DNA from 2 places in the Streptomyces sp. NPDC101194 genome. Region 1 is predicted to be linked to the other one. Evidence: riboswitches for the same ligand, from Rfam matches in the RefSeq annotation. Region 1 holds a riboswitch; the other holds the start of a gene.

Region 1 (3,676 bases):
GCGCGGAACGCGTCCAGGCTCGGCCGGATCGTCGCGGTCGCCTGCGAGGTGGCGGCCACCGCGTCCAGGGTCTTGAGACCGTCGCCCGTGTTGAGGACGACGGTGGTCAGTGCCGGGTCCAGCAGACCGGCCTCGATCAGCTTCTTCGTCACGCCGACCGTCACCCCGCCGGCCGTCTCCGCGAAGATGCCCTCGGTGCGCGCCAGCAGCTTGATCGCGTCGACGACCTGCTCGTCGTCGACGTCCTCGACCGCGCCGCCGGTACGGCGGGCGATGTCCAGGACGTACGGGCCGTCGGCCGGGTTGCCGATGGCCAGGGACTTGGCGATGGTGTTCGGCTTCTGGGGCCGCACGACGTCGTGACCGGCCTTGAAGGCGGTGGAGACCGGGGAGCAGCCCTCGGCCTGGGCGCCGAAGATCTTGTACGGCTTGTCCTCGACGAGTCCGAGCCTGATCAGCTCCTGCAGGCCCTTGTCGATCTTCGTGAGCTGCGAGCCGGACGCGATCGGGATGACGATCTGGTCGGGCAGCCGCCAGCCGAGCTGCTCACAGATCTCGTACGCCAGGGTCTTGGAGCCCTCGCCGTAGTACGGGCGCAGGTTGACGTTGACGAAGCCCCAGCCCTCGCCGAGCGGGTCGCCGATGAGCTCCGAGCAGAAGCGGTTGACGTCGTCGTAGTTGCCCTCGATGCCGACCAGCTCACCGCCGTACACCGCGGCCATGACGACCTTGCCCTGCTCCAGGTCGTGCGGGATGAACACGCAGGAGCGGAAGCCGGCGCGGGCTGCCGCGGCACCCACCGCACCGGCGAGGTTGCCGGTGGAGGAGCAGGAGAGGGTGGTGAAACCGAAGGCGCGGGCGGCCTCGACGGCGATGGCGACGACGCGGTCCTTGAAGGAGTGCGTCGGGTTGCCGGAGTCGTCCTTGACGTACAGGCCGCCGGTGACGCCCAGCTCGCGGGCGAGGTTGTCGGCCTTGACCAGCTTGGTGAAACCGGGGTTGATGTTGGGCTTGTCCGCGACATCGGCGGGGACCGGCAGCAGCGGCGCGTAGCGCCAGATGTTGTTCGGCCCGGCCTCGATGCGCTTCCTCAGCTCGTCGGGAGAGCCGGTGGGCAGGTCGTACGCCACTTCGAGCGGCCCGAAACAGGTCGCGCAGGCGAAAATGGGGCCGAGTTCGAAACGCTCGCCGCACTCGCGGCAGGAAAGCGCCGCGGCGGGGCCGAGGTCGACGGCGTCGGTGGAAGAATCGGTGCTTACTGCAACGGTCTGCGCAGCCATGGAGGCGAGGCCCTTTCTCCTCATCTTCCTCGCGGCGCGTTTCGCCACGAGACGGAATTGGCACCTTCCCCACCTGACCTCGCGGTCGGCAGGAGGGTTGCCGGGACTTCAACGGGCCGTTCCCTCAGTCCCTCTGGATGAGCGCTGTGGCACTGGATCTCCGATCCAGGCATTTATCGGCGGACCGACCCCGACATGCGACGGCCGTCCGCGTTGTTCAAGACTGTAACCGAAGCACCGGACAGTTGAGATAGTCGTCCGAACCGCGAGATGGATCACATACAGGGAGTATCGACCGTGCTGGAAGAGGTCGAAAGCTGGCTGGCCAGGCGTTCCTGGTCGGCCGCCGACCGCCCGCTGGACCGGCTCCTCGCCGCCAAGGCCCGGGACCCGCGTCGCGGAAGCGTGAGCGTCGTGCTGCCCGCGCTCGACGAGGAAGCGACGGTCGGCGAGATAGTCACGACGATCCGGCGCGAGCTGATGGAGAAGGTCCAGCTGGTCGACGAGCTCGTGGTGATCGATTCCGGTTCCACGGACGCCACGGCGAAGGTGGCCCGGGAGGCCGGTGCGCGGGTGGTGCACCGCGACGACATACTCCCGCGGATACCGGCCGTGCCCGGCAAGGGCGAGGTGCTGTGGCGGTCGCTCCTGGTGACCGGCGGGGACATCGTCTGTTTCGTCGACGCCGATCTGAAGGAATTCTCGGCCGACTTCGTCTCCGGCATCGTCGGCCCGCTGCTGACCGACCCGGACGTGCGGTTCGTCAAGGCGATGTACGACCGCCCGCTCGGCGACACGGCGGGGCAGGGCGGCCGGGTGACCGAGCTGGTGGCCCGGCCGCTGCTCAATCTGCACTGGCCGCGGCTGGCCGGTTTCGTCCAGCCGCTGGGCGGCGAGTACGCGGCGCGCCGCTCGCTCCTCGAACAACTGCCCTTTCCCGTCGGTTACGGGGTGGAACTGGGCCTCCTGGTCGACGCGCTGCACACGGTGGGCCTGGACGCGCTGGCCCAGGTGGACGTGGGGGTCCGCAGACACCGCCACCAGGACGGGCAGGCGCTCGGCCGGATGGCGGCGGCGATCTACCGGACCGCCCAGCTCCGGCTGTCCCGCGGCCACTTGGTGCGGCCTTCGCTCACGCAGTTCGAGCGCGGCGAGAACGGCTTCGTCCCGCGCACCCATCCGGTGGACACCGAGGAGCGCCCGCCGATGCGCGAGATCGAGGAGTACGTTTCACGCCGCGCGGCCTGACCTCGCCTGACTTCGCACGTTTGGGCGGTTCGTGATCGGGCTAGATTCCGCAACATGGTCTCCGAGCACGAAGCCCAGTCCGCCGCCCGGCCCTCCGCCCGGCTCCCTGCCGCGCCTTCGGATCAGCCGCCCGCCGAGCCTTCCGCGCAGGTTCTCGTCGCGTCCAACCGCGGCCCGGTGTCGTACACCCTGAACACGGACGGATCACTCGACGCGAAGCGGGGCGGCGGCGGGCTCGTATCCGGGCTGAGCGCCGTGAAGGACAAGCTGTGGGTGTGCGCCGCGCTCGGTGACAGGGACCGGGAGGCGGTCCGGCGCGGGGTCGGTGAGCAGGGCGTCCGCATGCTCGACATCGACGCCGCCGTGCACGCGGACGCGTACAACGGCATCGCGAACTCGGTGCTCTGGTTCGTCCATCACATGCTGTACCAGACCCCGCTGGAGCCGGTCTTCGACGCGGAGTTCCGGCGTCGGTGGGCATCGTTCGAGACCTACAACCGGGCCTTCGCCGAAGCGCTCGCCGAGGAGGCGGGTCCCGGCGCCGCCGTGCTGGTGCAGGACTACCACCTGGCGCTGGTGCCCGGCATGCTCCGCGAGCTCCGCCCCGACCTGCGGATCGGCCACTTCTCGCACACCCCGTGGGCGCCCGCCGACTACTTCCGGCTGCTCCCCGACGACATCGCCGAGCAGCTGCTGCACGGCATCCTGGGCGCGGACCGGGCGGCTTTCCTGACCCGGCGCTGGGCGGACGCGTTCATCGGCTGCTGCACGGAGATCCTGGGCGGCACCGGCCGGACCAGGGTCGGGGTGCACGGGCTGGGCGCGGACGCGGACTTCCTGCGCCGGCGCGCGCACGAGGCGGATGTGGACGAGCGGATGGCGGCGCTGCGGGAGCAGGTCGGCCCCGGGCGGAGGACGATCGTACGAGTGGACCGAACGGAGCTGTCCAAGAACATCGTGCGCGGCCTGCTCGCCTACCGCGCGCTCCTCGAGGAGCGGCCCGAATGGCGCGAGCGCGTCGTCCATGTCGCCTTCGCCTACCCCTCGCGGCAGGACCTGGCGGTGTACCGCGACTACACGGCCGAGGTGCAGCAGGTCGCCGACGAGATCAACGCCGTGTACGGCACCGCGGGCTGGACCCCGGTCGT
Region 2 (3,676 bases), on a different contig from region 1:
TCTTCTTCACGGGTGCGTTCCGCAAGCCGCGTGAGATCAACTGGCTGTTCGGCTTCCTGCTGTTCGTGCTGGGTATGTTCACCGGCTTCACCGGCTACTCGCTCCCGGACGACCTGCTGTCCGGTACGGGTGTCCGCTTCACCCAGGGCGCGATCCTGTCGATGCCGATCGTCGGCACGTACATCTCGATGTTCCTGTTCGGCGGAGAGTTCCCCGGTCACGACTTCGTCGCCCGGTTCTACTCGATCCACATCCTGCTGCTGCCGGGCATCATGCTCGGTCTGCTGGTGGCGCACCTGATCCTGGTCTTCTACCACAAGCACACGCAGTTCGCGGGTCCGGGCCGCACCAACAAGAACGTCGTCGGCATGCCGCTGCTGCCGGTGTACATGGCGAAGGCCGGTGGCTTCTTCTTCCTGGTCTTCGGCATCATCGCCGTCATCGCGGCCATCGCCTCGATCAACCCGATCTGGGCCATCGGCCCGTACCGGCCGGACCAGGTGTCCACCGGCGCCCAGCCCGACTGGTACATGGGCTTCGCCGAGGGTCTGATCCGAGTGATGCCCGGCTGGGAGATCAACCTCTGGGGTCACACGCTGGTCCTGGGTGTGTTCATCCCCCTGATGGCCTTCGGACTGGTGCTCGCGATCATCGCGGTCTACCCGTTCGTCGAGTCCTGGGTCACCGGGGACAAGCGCGAGCACCACATCCTGGACCGCCCGCGCAACGCTCCGACCCGGACGGCCTTCGGCGTCGCCTGGATCACCGAGTACGTCATCGTCTTCATCGGCGGTGGCAACGACCTGTGGGCCACGCACTTCCACCTGTCGCTGAACGCCATCTCCTGGTTCGTCCGGATCTTCATCTTCGTGGGCCCGGTCATCGCGTTCATCGCCACCCGGCGGATCTGCCTCGGCCTCCAGCGCCGCGACAAGGAGAAGGTGCTGCACGGACGCGAGTCCGGCATCATCAAGCGCCTGCCGCACGGTGAGTTCGTCGAGATCCACGAGCCGCTCGGTCCCGAGCAGCTGCACACGCTCACCGCGCACGAGCAGTACAAGCCGGTCGAGATCGGCCCGACGGTCGACGAGAACGGTGTCGAGCGCAAGGTGCCCGCTCTGCAGAAGCTGCGGGCCAGGCTCAGCAAGGGCTACTACGGCGAGGACAACCAGATCGCCAAGCCCACCGTCGAGGAGTACAAGGAGATCACCAGCGGCCACGGTCACCACTGATCGCCTGAACTGATCGCCACAGCAGGAGCCCCGTCCATCCGATGGACGGGGCTCTTCGCTGTCCGCGGCGCTCGATAGGGTGGGCCTTACCCCTTTTATCGGCTGTGGACCCCAGGAGCGGACCATGAACGTTGTGACCCCGGTCGGCGGCGACAGCGTGGCGGACCGTTCCTGGCCCGGCCTGCTGAACCCCCTGCTGCGCGGCGAGAGCCTGACCGCGGAGGACACCGCGTGGGCGATGGACCGCATCATGAGCGGCGAGGCGAGCGATGTGCAGATCGCCGGTTTCGCGGTGGCCCTGCGTGCCAAGGGCGAGACGGTCGACGAGGTGTCGGGCCTGGTGCGTGCGATGTACGAGCACGCCAACACCATCCATGTGCCCGGCCGCACGGTCGACATCGTCGGCACCGGCGGCGACCTCGCCAAGACGGTCAACATCTCCACGATGTCGGCGATCGTCATCGCGGGCACCGGCGCCAAGGTCGTCAAGCACGGCAACCGCGCCTCCTCCTCCGCGAGCGGTTCCTCCGACGTGCTGGAGAAGCTCGGCGTCAATCTGGAGCTCAGCGCGCAGCGGGTCGTCGAGGTCGCCGAGGAGGCGGGCATCACCTTCTGCTTCGCTGTGAAGTTCCACCCCGCCCTGAGGTACGCGGCCAAGGCCCGCAAGGAGCTGGGTGCCCAGACCACCTTCAACATCCTCGGACCGCTCACCAACCCGGCCAGGGTGCGGTCCCAGGCCATCGGCGTGGCCGACCTGCGGATGGCGCCGATCGTCGCGGGCGTCCTCGCGGAGCGCGGCAACTCCGCCCTGGTCTTCCGCGGTGACGACGGCCTGGACGAGCTGACGACGACCGCCACCTCGCGCGTCTGGGTGGTCCGGGACGGATCGGTGCGCGAGGAGGCGTTCGACCCGCGCGACGTCGGCCTGGAGCTGGTGCCGGCACAGGCGCTGCGCGGCGCCGACGCCTCGTACAACGCGGATGTGGCCCGCCGGGTGCTGGCAGGCGAGCACGGACCCGTGCGGGAGGCCGTACTGCTCAACTCGGCGGCCGCACTGGTCGCCCTGGACCCGACGGACGGCTCGCTGAACGAGCAGATCGCGGCCGGGATCGCGAAGGCCGCCGAGTCCATCGACTCCGGTGCGGCGCGGCAGGCGCTGGAGCGCTGGGTGGCGGTCAGCAACGCCTGAGCGGACGGCAGGTGACGTGGGGCGCGGTCCGGATCCTGGACCGCGCCTTGCGCGTTCCCGCACGTATGGCAAGATGCTGCGCAGGTCATGAGTGACAGCGACTACGGCCCCGGCCCGCTGTCCGGCAACCCTCCGTCCGTGGCGGGGTGCCCCGGGTGAAGACCAGGCCGTGGGCAGCGAGGCCCGCGGCAAGCGCGGGCCCCTCGGCATCTGTGAATGCCAACCCCCGGGGTCCTGGTCCCTAGGGAGTCTCTTGTGAGCACGCGAATGCGATAGGGCTTCTCAGCCCTCCTCCGCACACCCCTTTTCACTCTCCGCTGCGCTGTGGCGTAACCGCCGGCGCATGCAATTCGCCTGCCTCTTACGGGAGTTCGCCATGTCTGTCTTCACCGCTGCCGCCGATCAGTCGCTTTGTGCCCCTCTGCCGGTTCTGGGTAAGGATGTAACGGTTCCGCTGGTCACGGGTGGTGAAGTCACCTATGCGGCTCTCGACTACGCCGCCAGTGCCCCGGCTCTCCAGCGCGTCTGGGACGACGTCGCCGCCTACGCGCCCTACTACGGCAGCGTCCACCGCGGTGCCGGGTACCTCTCGCAGCTCTCCACGGACCTCTTCGAGAACAGCCGCGCGACCGTCGCCGAGTTCCTCGGCTGCCGCGCCGACGACCAGGTGATCTTCACCCGGTCGACCACCGACTCCCTCAACCTGCTGGCCGCCGTCGTCCCCGCCGACTGCCAGGTCTTCGTGTACGAGACCGAGCACCACGCATCGCTGCTGCCGTGGCGCGACGCCCGGGTGACCTATCTGAACGCCCCGCGCACCCCGGCGCAGGCCGTCGAGACGCTGGAGCGCGCGCTCGCCGACCGCGACCCCTACGGCCCCGCGCTGGTCTGTGTGACCGGTGCCTCCAACGTCACCGGCGAGCTGTGGCCGGTCAGGGAGCTGGCGGCCGCCGCGCATGCGCACGGTGCCCGGATCGTGCTGGACGCCGCGCAGCTCGCCCCGCACCACCCCGTCGACATCGCCGAGCTGGACGTCGACTGGGTGGCCTTCTCCGGACACAAGCTGTACGCGCCGTTCGGTTCGGGTGTGCTCGCGGGCCGGGCCGACTGGCTGCAGGACGCCGAACCGTACCTGGCCGGCGGCGGTGCCTCCCGCAAGGTCGCCCGCCGCACCGACGGCGGGGTGGATGTCGAGTGGCACTCCACCGCGGCCCGCCACGAGGCCGGTTCCCCCAATGTCATCGGCGTGTACTCC

The links. A riboswitch is a leader RNA that binds a small molecule or an ion and turns the genes downstream of it on or off. The one in region 1 is predicted to bind S-adenosylmethionine.
Region 2: another riboswitch for S-adenosylmethionine. It lies ahead of ACIRP2_RS04610 (aminotransferase class V-fold PLP-dependent enzyme); the one in region 1 lies ahead of thrC (threonine synthase).

Annotation. Positions count from the first base shown of each region.
Region 1 is NZ_JBIWOS010000002.1:168,728-172,403, reverse strand. It holds gene thrC (threonine synthase) at 1-1,280, opposite strand, end outside; SAM riboswitch class I at 1,298-1,424, opposite strand; gene ACIRP2_RS07405 (glucosyl-3-phosphoglycerate synthase) at 1,578-2,528, shown strand; gene ACIRP2_RS07400 (trehalose-6-phosphate synthase) at 2,583-3,676, shown strand, end outside.
Region 2 is NZ_JBIWOS010000001.1:1,054,243-1,057,918, forward strand. It holds gene ACIRP2_RS04600 (cytochrome bc complex cytochrome b subunit) at 1-1,232, shown strand, start outside; gene trpD (anthranilate phosphoribosyltransferase) at 1,357-2,421, shown strand; SAM riboswitch class IV at 2,505-2,622, shown strand; gene ACIRP2_RS04610 (aminotransferase class V-fold PLP-dependent enzyme) at 2,798-3,676, shown strand, end outside.